DNA from 3 places in the Streptomyces sp. NPDC018947 genome. Region 3 is predicted to be linked to each of the others. Evidence: riboswitches for the same ligand, from Rfam matches in the RefSeq annotation. Region 3 holds a riboswitch; each other region holds the start of a gene.
What was found. A riboswitch is a leader RNA that binds a small molecule or an ion and turns the genes downstream of it on or off. The one in region 3 is predicted to bind thiamine pyrophosphate.
Positions count from the first base shown of each region.

Region 1 (4,271 bases), on a different contig from region 3:
GTCCTCCAGCTTCCGCGCCAGCACCGGGTCGTCGTTCGTGTACGGCAGCACCGTGAACCCGTCGTCCACCAGCGTCTCCGCGGCGTCCAGCAGCTCCACCGGGTCCGGCAGCAGCGTGCGCTCGTCGGCGACGACCTCCAGCTTGACCAGGTCCGTGCCGAGGGCCTCGCGAGCCAGGCGGGCGGTGAGGACGGCCTCCCCGGCGGTGAAGCAGCCCGCCGTGTTCGGCAGCACCCGGATGCCGAGCCGCTCCAGCACCGACAGGACGGACCCGTGCACGGAGGCGTTCACGCGCCGCATGGCGACGGTCGTCAGCTCCGTCCCGGACGCGACCAGCGCCCGCTCCAGCACGTCCAGGCTCGGCGCCCCGCCGGTGCCCATGATCAGGCGGGACGAGTACGTCGTACCGCCGAGGACGAAGGGATCGTCGGCCATGGTTCAGCCTCCTTGGACGGCGGTGAGGACTTCGACGCGGTCCCCGTCGGACAGGGCGGTTGCGGCCCACTGCGCGCGCGGGACGACGGTCTCGTTCAGGGCGGCGGCCACTCCGGACGGGGCGGCGGACAGCGTGCCCACCAGGGTGTCCAGGGCGGTGCCGGGAGCCACCTCGCGCGGCTCCCCGTTGACGGAGATCTTCATGCGGTCCGCTCCGTGGATGCGGGTACGGCGCCGAAGCGCCGGGGGGTGAAGGGACGCGCCTGCTCCGGGAGCTCCCCGGTGGTCAGGACGTCCGCCATGACGTCGCCGGTGACCGGGGTCAGCAGCACGCCGTTGCGGTGGTGCCCGGTGGCCAGCAGAAGCCCTTCCAGCCCGGTCGGGCCGAGCAGCGGGGCGTTGTCGGGGGAGCCGGGGCGCAGGCCCGCGCGGGTCTCCGCCAGGGGCAGCTCGGTGATGCCGGGGACCAGCTCGTGGGCGTCGCGCAGCAGCTCGTAGACGCCGCCCGCGGTCACCGTGGTGTCCCAGCCCAGCTCCTCGCTGGTGGCGCCGACGACCAGCTCGCCGTTCTCGCGGGGCACCAGGTAGAGCGGGTTGCCGCGCACCACGGCCCGCACCGTCCGGCTCAGCAGCGGCCCGTGCGCCGCCGGCATGGTCAGCCGCAGCACCTGCCCCTTCACCGGCCGCACCGGCGGCAGCACCTCGTCCGGCACGCCCGCGAGCCGTCCGCTCAGGCTGCCCCCGGCCAGCACCGTCTGCCCGGCCTCCAGCGCGGTGCCGTCGGCCGTGACGACGCCCCTCGCCCGGTCCCCGGAGACGGTGAGCCGCTCGGCCCACACCCGGTGGAAGACCACGCCCGCGCCTTCGCAGGCGGCCACCAGCGCGCGGGCCAGACGGCGGGGATCGATCTGGTGGTCGCCCTCCACCCGCAGGCCCCCGCGCACGCCCGGCGCGAGCATCGGCTCCAGGCGCCTGCACTCGCGCCCCGGCAGCCACTCGGACGCCAGCCCGCAGCGCTGCTGGAACGCGTGCAGTTCACGCAGGTGGGCGCGGTCGTCGGCGTCCAGCGCCACGGCGAGAGTGCCGCACCGGCGGTAGCCGAGGTCGTGGCCCGTGGCGTCGGACAGTTCGGCCGCGAACCGCGGATAGCGTTCCGCCGAGGCGAGGTTCAGGGAGAGCAACGTCTGCTCGCCGTAGTGCAGTTCCGTGACGGCGGCGAGCATTCCGGCCGCCACCCGGGCGGCGCCCCCGCCCGGCTCGGGATCCACCAGCGCCGTGGTGAGCCCGCGCTGCGCGGCCCGCCACGCCGTGACCAGGCCGATGATCCCGCCGCCGACGACGAGGACGTCCGGCGTACGCCGCGGGCCGCCCGGTGACGGGCGTGCGGATGCGATCGGTGTGGACGACATGGGCGTCCAGCCCCTCCCTTCGCCGGCATGACCCGGATCAGGTTCGTACGGTCGGAGGCCGCCAGCCTCCCTCTCAGCCCGGTGCGTCCGGGCTCCCGCGAGTGCTTTACGTTGGCCACCCTAGCCCGCAGCGCACCGAACTCGTAAGGGAGCCTCCACCGTGGCCCGTTCACTCGACGGTCTCGTCCTCGCCCCGGTCACCGACCAGGCACCCGGCCAGGTGGGCACGCGCACCCGGTTCACCTACCACGAGCAGGACGGCGCGATCTGGGCCGAGTACGAGGGCGGCGACGTCGTACGCGGCCGGCTCGTGGGCACCCGCACGGGCGACCGGCTCGACTTCCGGTACGTGCAGCTCCGCACCGACGGCGGCACGTCGTCGGGACACTGCGTCTCGGCGGTCGTCGACCTGCCCGACGGGCGGGTGCGCCTGGAGGAGACCTGGGAGTGGGAGTCGCGGCCGGGCAGCGGCACCAGCGTTGTGGAGCAGATCACCGGGCCCGAGGACTGACCGGCGATTTGCCGGGTGTCTAAGGTGATCGGGTGAGCGAGCAGACGCAGCAGCGGGAAGCGGACGCGGGGCGCCGCGTGGTCGTCGTCGGCGCGGGCATGGCGGGCGTGCAGACCGCCGTCGCCCTGCGCGAGCGGGGCTTCACCGGCACCGTGACGCTGATCGGCGCGGAACCCCACCAGCCGTACGACCGCCCGCCGCTGTCCAAGGCCGTCCTGCTCGGCACGGCCGAGGGCTCCGCCTTCGACGTGGACTTCGAGGCGCTCGGCGTCGAGGTGCGCCTCGGCTGCGAGGCCCTGGGCGTCCGCCCCGACGCGCACGTCCTCGTGACCTCCGCCGGTCCGGTGCCCTACGACGTCCTCGTCATCGCCACCGGCGCCGAACCGCTGCGGCTGCCCGGCGCCGAGGGCGTCCCCGGCGTGCACCTGCTGCGCACCCTGGATGACGCCGAGCGGCTGCGCCCCGTGCTGGCCCGGCAGCACGACATCGTGGTCGTCGGCGCGGGCTGGATCGGCGCCGAGTTCGCCACCGCCGCACGTGAGGCGGGCTGCGCGGTGACCGTCGTGGAGGCCGCCGGCCGGCCCCTCGCCGGCGCGCTGCCCGCCGAGGTCGCCGCGCCCATGACCGCCTGGTACGCCGACGCGGGCGCACGACTGCGCACCCACGCGCGCGTGGAGCGCGTCGAGCCCGGCCACGTCGTCCTGGACGACGGTACGCGGCTGCCGGCCGGCGCCGTCGTCGTCGGCATCGGCGCGCGGCCCGCCACCGCGTGGCTCGCCGGTTCCGGGATCGAGCTGGGCCCGTACGGCGAGATCCTGGCCGACGACCGTCTGCGCACGTCCGCTCCGGACGTGTACGCGGTCGGCGACTGCGCCTCCTTCCCCTCCGCCCGCTACGGCGAGCGGCTGCTCGTGCACCACTGGGACAACGCCCTGCAGGGCCCGGGCACGGTCGCCGCGAACATCGTCGGCGCCGGCACCGGCGAGACCGCCGACGCCTACGACCCGGTGCCGTACTTCTGGTCCGAGCAGTTCGGCCGGTTCGTCCAGTACGCCGGGCACCACGGGGCCGCCGACACCCTCGTGTGGCGCGGCGACCCCTCCGGACCGGCCTGGACGGTGTGCTGGCTGCGCGACGGGCGCCTGACCGCCCTGCTGGCGGTGGGCCGACCGCGTGACCTGGCGCAGGGCAGGCGGCTGATCGAGGCGGGCACGGCGATGGATCCGGCGCTGCTCGCCGACCCCGCGAGGCCGCTGAAGGCGGCGACCGTGTAGTCCCGGGCCCGGCGGGTCCGGTCGGGTCCGGTTTCCGACTGTCAGTGCCAGATGGCAGGCTGGAGACGTGACCGAGATTGACGCAAAGATCGATGCTCTCGTACCGGCCTGGCTCACCGTCCCCGACATCGCCGAGATGCTCGGCGTCGAGGTGACCCGCGTACGGCAGCTCATCAAGGAGGGCCAGCTCATCGCCGTGCGCCGCGGGGAGAACCGCGCGCTGCACGTCCCGGCGGCCTTCATCGACGGGGACAAGGTCGTCAAGGGCCTGACCGGGACCCTGACCCTGCTGCGGGACGACGGCTTCACGGTCGAGGAGATGCTCGAATGGCTCTTCACGCCCGACCCGAGCCTGCCCGGCACGCCCGCGCAGGCGCTGAGTGAGAATCGCGGTACGGAGGTGAAGCGCCGCGCCCAGGCGCTCGCCGTCTGACCCGACACCGCCCCGCGCGGGTGCCGGGCACGTCCCGGCCCCCGCGCCACGGGCCGCCGTACGCTAGCCCGCGGTGCGGCCGTAGCCGTCCGCGGCTGCCTGCCGAGCCGCCGACGCACGCGGCTGCCCGCCACCGTTGCCGCCGTACGGGGGCCGGCACTGCGGCCGTGGCCTTCGGCCTGTCCGCCACGGCCTGAACCGTCCGTGGC
Region 1 is NZ_JBIRZD010000001.1:355,865-360,135, reverse strand. Features, by position in the region: gene ACH499_RS01630 (thiazole synthase) at 1-435, opposite strand, end outside; gene thiS (sulfur carrier protein ThiS) at 439-639, opposite strand; gene thiO (glycine oxidase ThiO) at 636-1,844, opposite strand; TPP riboswitch at 1,842-1,953, opposite strand; gene ACH499_RS01615 (hypothetical protein) at 2,005-2,355, shown strand; gene ACH499_RS01610 (NAD(P)/FAD-dependent oxidoreductase) at 2,388-3,629, shown strand; gene ACH499_RS01605 (Rv2175c family DNA-binding protein) at 3,697-4,062, shown strand.
Region 1: linked by a shared signal. The riboswitch ahead of thiO (glycine oxidase ThiO) and the one ahead of ACH499_RS20145 (thiamine ABC transporter substrate binding subunit) in region 3 are both predicted to bind thiamine pyrophosphate.

Region 2 (4,271 bases), on a different contig from region 3:
CGCGACGGACGTGGCCCGTCGCGGGCCGGACGGCTTCTGGCGCTACGCGATCGACAACCCGTTCGGTGTGGCGGGCCCGCCCGCGACCACCCCGGTGACCGGCTGACGCCGGGCGGTCCCGGCGGTGCGGGACCGCCCCCTGTGCGGGCTCAGTCGGCCAGCGGGAGATACACCCGGTTCCCGCCGGCGGCGAACTCCTTCGACTTCTGGAGCATGCCCTCGGCGATCTCGTCCGCCGACGCCCCCTCGGAGACCGTGCCGCCGAACCGCTCGTTGATGCTCTGGCTGATCTTCATCGAGCAGAACTTCGGCCCGCACATCGAGCAGAAGTGAGCCGTCTTGGCGGGCTCGGCCGGCAGTGTCTCGTCGTGGAACTCCCGTGCCGTGTCCGGGTCGAGGGCCAGATTGAACTGGTCCTCCCACCGGAACTCGAACCGGGCGTCCGACAGCGCGTCGTCCCACTCCTGCGCACCCGGATGCCCCTTGGCGAGGTCGGCGGCATGGGCGGCGATCTTGTAGGTGATGACGCCGGTCTTGACGTCGTCACGGTTGGGCAGGCCCAGGTGCTCCTTGGGCGTGACGTAGCAGAGCATGGCCGTGCCCCACCAGGCGATCATCGCGGCACCGATGCCGGAGGTGATGTGGTCGTACGCCGGCGCGACGTCCGTCGTCAGCGGGCCGAGCGTATAGAACGGAGCTTCATCGCAGATCTCCTGCTGAAGGTCGATGTTCTCCTTGATCTTGTGCATCGGGACGTGGCCCGGGCCCTCGATCATGGTCTGTACATCGAAACGCCTGGCGATCCGGTTGAGTTCCCCGAGCGTACGCAGCTCCGCGAACTGCGCCTCGTCGTTGGCGTCAGCGATCGACCCGGGCCGCAGACCGTCCCCGAGGGAGTACGTGACGTCGTAGGCCGCGAGGATCTCGCAGAGCTCCTCGAAGTTCTCGTACAGGAACGACTCCTTGTGGTGCGCCAGGCACCAGGCCGCCATGATCGAGCCGCCGCGCGAGACGATGCCGGTCTTCCGGTTCGCGGTGAGCGGTACGTAGGACAGGCGCACGCCCGCGTGGACGGTCATGTAGTCCACGCCCTGCTCGGCCTGCTCGATGACCGTGTCCTTGTAGATCTCCCAGGTCAGCTCCTCCGCCCTGCCGTCGACCTTCTCCAGTGCCTGGTAGAGCGGCACGGTGCCGATGGGGACGGGCGAGTTGCGCAGCACCCATTCGCGGGTGGTGTGGATGTTGCGGCCGGTGGAGAGGTCCATGACCGTGTCGGCGCCCCAGCGGGTCGCCCAGGTCATCTTCTCGACCTCCTCCTCGATGGAGGACGTCACCGCGGAGTTGCCGATGTTGGCGTTCACCTTCACCAGGAACCGCTTGCCGATGATCATCGGCTCGATCTCCGGGTGGTTGACATTGGCCGGCAGCACGGCCCGTCCGGCGGCGATCTCCTCGCGGACCACCTCCGGCGAGACGTTCTCCCGGAGGGCCACGTACTCCATCTCGGGCGTGATCTGGCCCCGGCGCGCGTACGCGAGCTGCGTCACCGCCGCGCCGTCCCGGCCCCGGCGCGGCTGGCGCGGACGACCGGGGAACACCGCGTCGAGATTGCGCAGTCCGCCGCGTGGCGAGGTGTGCTTGATGCCGTCGTCCTCGGGGCGGACGGGACGACCGGCGTACTCCTCCGTGTCGCCGCGGGCGATCACCCAGTTCTCCCGCAGCGGCGGCAGTCCCCTGCGGACGTCGGTGTCGACGAGGGGGTCGGTGTACGGCCCCGATGTGTCGTAGAGGGTGACCGACTTCCCATTGGTGAGGTGCACCTGACGGACCGGCACCCGCAGGTCGGGGCGCGAGCCCTCGACGTACGCCTTGTGCCAGCCGATGGACTTCCCGGCCTCCGCTGACGTCTCCTCGGCGGAGTTCTGCGTGGAGGCAGGCGTGCGTGCGTCCTTGATGGTCATGAGACCTACTCCCTACGCCGGCATTACCCGGTAACAGGTTCGGCGGTCGGCGCAGCCGTTTCCGTCTCCCGACGCTTCGTGGGGAACATCACTCGGCTTCGGTGACGTTTCCCGTGAAACATCGCAGGGACGGAGGTCAGCGCCCTCTCAGCCCGGTGCTCCGAGCTCCCGCGTGTACAAAGGTGCCCCCACGCTAGCGTCAATTCGGGCGCGGTGAACAGAGGGCCCCCCTCGTTCTTGCGATGATCGGTCGGTGACCACGACCCAGCACCCTCCCTACCCGCCGCACGAACCCCGGCGCGGCCCCGGCGCCGCGCCGGGTGACGGTCGTACGCACGGCCACTCCGCCGACGACGCGTACGGTGCGGGTGCGAGACAGGAGACGGTTCACGCGTACCCCGCTCCCGGCGGCCACGGTCCGGGCGGCCCCGAGCCGCACGGCGCCGGTGACGGGCAGGGGGGCGGGCACGGGCACTCGCACGGGCACAGTCACAGCCACGGGCCCGCGGCGCCCGTCTCCCGCCATCTGCGGAAGGTCATCGCGGCGGTCCTCATCCCGTTCGCCGCCGTGGTGGTGGTCGGCCTCGCCGTGCTCTGGCCGGGCGGTGCCCCGCCGCACGAGCGCACCGGCGTCGGCTTCGACCGGCAGACGCAGCAGGCCACGGTCACCGAGGTGGAGAGGCTGAGCTGCAAGTCCGTCAACGCGTCGGGCGGCGTCCCGACCGGGGACACCTCCACCGCTGAGGGTTCCTCGGCGGTCCAGCAGGCGAACGGCGACTGCAAGCGGGCGACGATCCGCGTCGACACCGGCGAGGACAAGGGCCGTACGTTCCAGGAGATCGTGCAGCCTGACCAGACGCGGCAGTTGCACGAGGGCCAGCAGGTGGTGGTCGCCTACGAGCCCTCCGCGCCGAAGGATCTGCAGTACTCGGTGACCGACATCAACCGCCGGTTCCCGATGGCCCTGCTCGCCGGCATCTTCGCGCTGGCCGTCGTGGCCGTCGGGCGGCTGCGGGGGCTCATGGCGCTGGTCTCGCTGGCCATCAGCTTCCTGCTGCTGAACTTCTTCATCCTGCCCGCCATCCTCCAGGGATCGAACCCCCTGCTGGTGGCGGTGATCGGGGCCAGCGCCATCATGCTGATCGCGTTGTACATGTGCCACGGCCTGTCCGCGAGAACGTCCGTGGCGGTGCTCGGCACCCTGGTCTCGCTCTTGCTGATCGGTGTCCTCGGTTCACTGTTCATCGGCTGGGCCGCGCTCACCGGCAACACCGACGACAACACGGGCCTGATCCACGGCCTGTACCCGTCGATCGACATGAGCGGTCTGCTGCTCGCCGGGGTCATCATCGGCTCGCTCGGTGTCCTCGACGACGTCACGGTCACCCAGACGTCGGCGGTCTGGGAACTGCACGAAGCCAATCCGACGATGGGCTGGCGCGGTCTGTACCGCGCGGGCATCCGCATCGGCCGCGATCACATCGCCTCGGTCGTCAACACGCTCGTCCTCGCCTACGCGGGCGCCGCGCTGCCGCTGCTGCTGCTGTTCTCGATCGCGCAGAGCAGCGTGGGCGCGGTCGCCAACAGCGAGCTGGTCGCCGAGGAGATCGTGCGCACGCTGGTGGGCTCGATCGGACTGGTGGCGTCCGTCCCGGTCACCACCGCCCTCGCGGCCCTGGTCGTCTCGGCCGACCGCCGCCCGTCCGAACGGCGCCCGGCGCAGGATGCCGGGACGACGGCGGTGTCCGGGCCCGCTGCCGCGCGCGGTGGCCGGGGACGTCGGCGCAAGCGCTGACCGCCCCGGCCGGGGCCCTGGCGTCGCCGCGGGGTGCCCGGCCACCTGAAGAAGCGTTCCTGCACGGCGGGCAGACCGCCGAAACATCACGCCACCGTCCAGGGGCGCCGTAACGTTCAGCCCGCGCTCTGTTCCTCGGCCAGGATGCGGTCCAGCGCCTCGTCGAGGTGCGCGTCGAAGTCGGCGAGGGCACCCTCCTGTCCCAGCGGCACCAGCTTGTCGGTGCGGTCCAGGAACGCCACCAGTGGCGCCGCGGAGGAGCGGAACAGCGCCTGGTCGCTGCCGACCTGGAGACGGATCAGCACCTCGGCCAGCGGCTCGGGATCGACGGGCGCGATGCGCACATCACCGTCACCGCACGGCATGGCCACCCCGTCGACCAGCAGCTCCCGGCCGAAGGCCCAGGTCACCGGGGCATCGCCAGGCAGATGAAAGGTCAGCCGCACCGCATAGGGATCACACGTCTGATAACGCAGCTCCACCGGAATGCGGAAAGAGAGCTCCTCGGAAACGAG
Region 2 is NZ_JBIRZD010000013.1:100,697-104,967, reverse strand. Features, by position in the region: gene ACH499_RS24120 (nuclear transport factor 2 family protein) at 1-106, shown strand, start outside; gene thiC (phosphomethylpyrimidine synthase ThiC) at 150-1,961, opposite strand; TPP riboswitch at 1,954-2,143, opposite strand; gene ACH499_RS24110 (YibE/F family protein) at 2,215-3,756, shown strand; gene ACH499_RS24105 (SsgA family sporulation/cell division regulator) at 3,873-4,271, opposite strand, start outside.
Region 2: linked by a shared signal. The riboswitch ahead of thiC (phosphomethylpyrimidine synthase ThiC) and the one ahead of ACH499_RS20145 (thiamine ABC transporter substrate binding subunit) in region 3 are both predicted to bind thiamine pyrophosphate.

Region 3 (4,271 bases):
GCGCGAGCGCCGGGAGGGTAACCCGCCGCCAGGCTGTCAGGGGGGACGCGCCGAGCATCCGCGCCGCCTCCTCCTGGCGCGGGTCGAGCTGGGCCCACAGCCCGCCGACGGTGCGCACGACGACGGCGTAGTTGAAGAAGACGTGCGCGAGCAGGATCGCCCACACGGTCGTGTCCAGCCGTACGCCCCACAGCTCGTCGAGCAGCCCGCCGCGGCCGAGCAGGGCCAGGAACGCCGTGCCCACGACGACCGTCGGCAGCACGAAGGGGACGGTCACCACGGCCCGCAGCAGTTGCTTGCCGGGGAATTCGAGGCGGGCGAAGACATAGGCTCCGGGCAGCGCGATCAGCAGGGTGAGCGCGGTCGAGGCGAGGGCCTGCCAGGTGGTGAACCACAGCACGTGCCGGATGTCGGGCTGGGCGAGGACGTCCACGACGCGCCCGAGGCGCCAGGTGCCGTCGGCCTCCAGTCCGCGCGCGACGATCGCGGCGACGGGGTAGGCGAAGAAGACCGCGAAGAACGCGACGGGGCCGGCCATCAGGGCCAGCCGCGCCGCGTTCCCCCGCCGCCGCAGGGGAACGGGCCCGGCGGTCTTGGTCACTTCAGGAGGAGCGAGGTCCACGACTTGACCCACTGGTCACGGTTGTCGGCGATCTTCTCCGGGGCCAGGGTCTGCGGGTGCTCGGCCTGCGGACCGAACTTCCGGAACTCCGGCGGGACCTGTGCCCCCTCGCGCACCGGGTAGACGAACATGTTCAGCGGCATGTCGTCCTGGAACTCCTTGCTGACCAGGAAGTCCAGCAGTGCCTTGCCGCCCTCGGGGTTCTTCGCGTTGCTCAGCAGGCCCGCGTACTCGACCTGGCGGAAGCAGGTGCCGGTGGCGACGCCGGTCGGCGCGGTGTCCGGCTTGGGGTCGGCGTAGATCACCTCGGCGGGCGGCGAGGAGGCGTAGGAGACGACCAGCGGGCGGTCGCCGCCGGCCTTCTTGCCGCCGGACGAGCCGGAGAACTCCTCGTTGTAGGCCTGCTCCCAACTGTCGACGACGCGGACGCCGTTGGCCTTCAGCTTCTTCCAGTAACCCTCCCAGCCGGCGTCGCCGTAGTGGGCTGCGGTGCCGAGCAGGAAGCCGAGGCCGGGCGAGGAGCTGCCGGCGTTCTCGGTGACGAGGAGGTTCTTGTACTCGGGCTTGACCAGGTCGTCGAAGGAGTCCGGCGGGGTCAGCTCGTGCTTGTCGAAGTACGCCTTGTCGTAGTTGACGCAGATGTCGCCGGTGTCGATGGGCGTGACGCGGTGCTTGTCCTGGTCGGCCCGGTACTCGGGCAGGATCATGTCGGAGCCCTTGGGCTCGTACGACTGGAACAGGCCGTTGTCGAGCGCGCGGGACAGCAGGGTGTTGTCGACGCCGAAGAAGACGTCGCCCTGCGGGTTGTCCTTGGTGAGGATGGCCTTGTTGACGGCCTGTCCGGCGTCGCCGTCCTCGAGGACCTTGACCTTGTAGCCGGAGCTCTTCTCGAAGTCCGCGATGACGTTCTTGGACGCGGCCCACGAGTCGTGGCTGACGAGGGTGACGGTCTTGGAACCGCCGGCCCCCTCGTCGCCGCCGTCGGACGATCCGCAGGCGGCCAGGCCGCCGACGAGACCCAGCCCGACGACCAGGGCACTGGCCTTCTTGGTGATGCTCACGAAATTCCTCCTGGGTGACCAGGAGAAGACGCGGCCCTGCCCGGGACCCCTGGCGAGGATCCCGGGCAGGGCGCAACAGCTCGAGTGATGACCGATCTCCCTACCCAGAATGACCTGGGCCAGGTTCGGAGGGTCTGCGGCCGGTGCCGCACTCTCAGCGCTGTGGCGCTCCCCTGTCGGAATATGAAGATGTCTGAATATGAAGATGTACGCCGGTCAGACTACCTCTCGCTTGCGGCGAGCTGACCACACGCCCCGTCGATCTCCTGCCCCCGGGTGTCCCGGATGGTCACCGGCACACCGTGTGCCTCGATCGCCGCGACGAACGCCTTCTCGTCCTCGGGCCGCGAGGCGGTCCACTTGGAGCCCGGCGTCGGGTTGAGCGGGATGAGGTTGACGTGCACCGGCTTGCCCTTGAGCAGCCGGCCGAGCCGGTCACCGCGCCACGCCTGGTCGTTGATGTCCCGGATCAGCGCGTACTCGATGGACAGCCGTCGGCCGGACTTCGCCGCGTACTCGAACCCGGCGTCGAGGACCTCGCGCACCTTCCACCGCGTGTTGACGGGGACGAGGGTGTCGCGCAGTTCGTCGTCCGGGGCGTGCAGCGAGATGGCGAGGCGGCACTTGAAGCCCTCGTCGGCGAAGCGGTGGATCGCCGGGACCAGGCCGACCGTGGAGACGGTGATGCCGCGCTGGGACAGCCCCAGCCCGTCGGGCTCGGGGTCGGTGAGGCGCCGGATGGCTCCGACGACCCGGTTGTAGTTGGCGAGGGGCTCGCCCATGCCCATGAAGACGATGTTGCTCAGCCGCGCCGGGCCGCCGGGCACCTCGCCGTCCCTGAGCGCCCGCATCCCGTCGACGATCTGGTGCACGATCTCGGCGGTGGACAGGTTGCGGTCGAGCCCCGCCTGGCCGGTGGCGCAGAACGGGCAGTTCATGCCGCAGCCCGCCTGGGAGCTGATGCACATGGTCACCCGGTCCGGGTAGCGCATGAGCACGGACTCGACGAGCGTGCCGTCGAACAGCTTCCACAGCGTCTTGCAGGTGGTGCCCTGGTCGGTCGACAGATGCCGGACGACCGTCATCAGATCGGGCAGCAGCGCGTCCCGCAGCCCCTCGCGCGAACCGGCGGGGATGTCGGTCCACTGCTCGGGGTCGTGCGCGTACCGCGCGAAGTAGTGCTGCGAGAGCTGCTTCGCGCGGAACGGCTTCTCACCGATCGCGGCGACGGCCTCCTTGCGCTCGGCGGGCGTGAGATCGGCGAGATGCCGCGGCGGCTTCTTGGCTCCGCGCGGGGCGACGAATGTGAGTTCTCCGGGCTTAGGCATGGCTGTACCAGTGTCGCAGATCGACTCGGGTGGCCCGCGGGTGTCGTCAGCGGCGCCACCGGTCACCGCCGGGCCGCCCGGAGACGGCCCGAGCGTGCGCTACCGGCCGCAGGCACATCCCGCGGCGCTCGGAGACTCCTCGGCGGCCCGGCCGGTGCAGCAGCCGTCGCCGGTGGCATGGAGGTCGGCGCTCTTGCCGAGGGTGTCGGCGTCGGCCTTCACGACGTAGACCTCCCAGGGCTCCTTGCCGGGGCCGTGCACCCACACCTTGTCCTGGAGGGCGTAGCAGCACGACGTGTCGTTCTCCTCGAAGGTGGCCAGGCCGGCGTCCTTGAGCCGGGCGGTGGCCGCGGTGACCTGGTCGGTGGACTCGACCTCGACGCCGAGGTGGTCCAGTCGGGTTTCCTCGCCGGGGGCGCCCTCGATGAGGACGAGCTTGAGCGGGGGCTCGGTGAGGGCGAAGTTGGCGTAGCCCTCGCGCCGCTTGGCCGGTTCGGTGCCGAACAGCTTCGCGTAGAAGGTGATCGACGCTTCCAGGTCACTGACACGCAGGGCGAGCTGAGCGCGGGACATGGCAGGGCTCCCATCCGACTGTTTCGATATCTGTCAATACAAGATTGCGCGCTGAATCGAAGGCTGTCAACATAGAGCCATGTCGAATCAAGACGTGGTACTCGGCCGGCCCGACGGCTCCGGGGCCTGCTGCCCCGGACTGTTGACCGCTCCCCTGGACGAGGACCAGGCCGTGGAGCTGGCGAAGGTGTTCAAGGCGCTGGGTGACCCGGTGCGGCTGCGCCTGCTGTCGATGATCGCCTCACGGGCGGGCGGCGAGGTGTGCGTCTGCGACCTGACCCCGGCCTTCGACCTGTCCCAGCCGACGATCTCCCACCACCTGAAGCTGCTGCGGCAGGCCGGTCTCATCGACTGCGAACGGCGCGGCACCTGGGTCTACTACTGGCTGGTCCCCGAGATGACCGACCGGCTCGCGAGCATCCTGACCCGCCCCATGGGCGATCCACTGCCCGACCGCACCGCGCCGGCCGGGGCCGCTTCGTGAGCTCTGCCGCACCCGACCAGAACGTGGCGGGGCGTCTGTCCCTCACCGACCGCTACCTCGCCGTCTGGATCCTCGCCGCCATGGCTGCCGGGCTGGGCCTGGGCCGCCTGGTCCCGGGCCTCGGTGACGCGCTGGCCGAGGTGACCGTTACGGGGGTGTCCCTGCCGATCGCCCTCGGCCTGCTCGTGATGATGTACCCGGTG
Region 3 is NZ_JBIRZD010000010.1:105,270-109,540, forward strand. Features, by position in the region: gene ACH499_RS20140 (ABC transporter permease) at 1-538, opposite strand, end outside; gene ACH499_RS20145 (thiamine ABC transporter substrate binding subunit) at 598-1,683, opposite strand; TPP riboswitch at 1,763-1,868, opposite strand; gene rlmN (23S rRNA (adenine(2503)-C(2))-methyltransferase RlmN) at 1,905-3,011, opposite strand; gene ACH499_RS20155 (ArsI/CadI family heavy metal resistance metalloenzyme) at 3,111-3,584, opposite strand; gene ACH499_RS20160 (ArsR/SmtB family transcription factor) at 3,664-4,068, shown strand; gene arsB (ACR3 family arsenite efflux transporter) at 4,065-4,271, shown strand, end outside.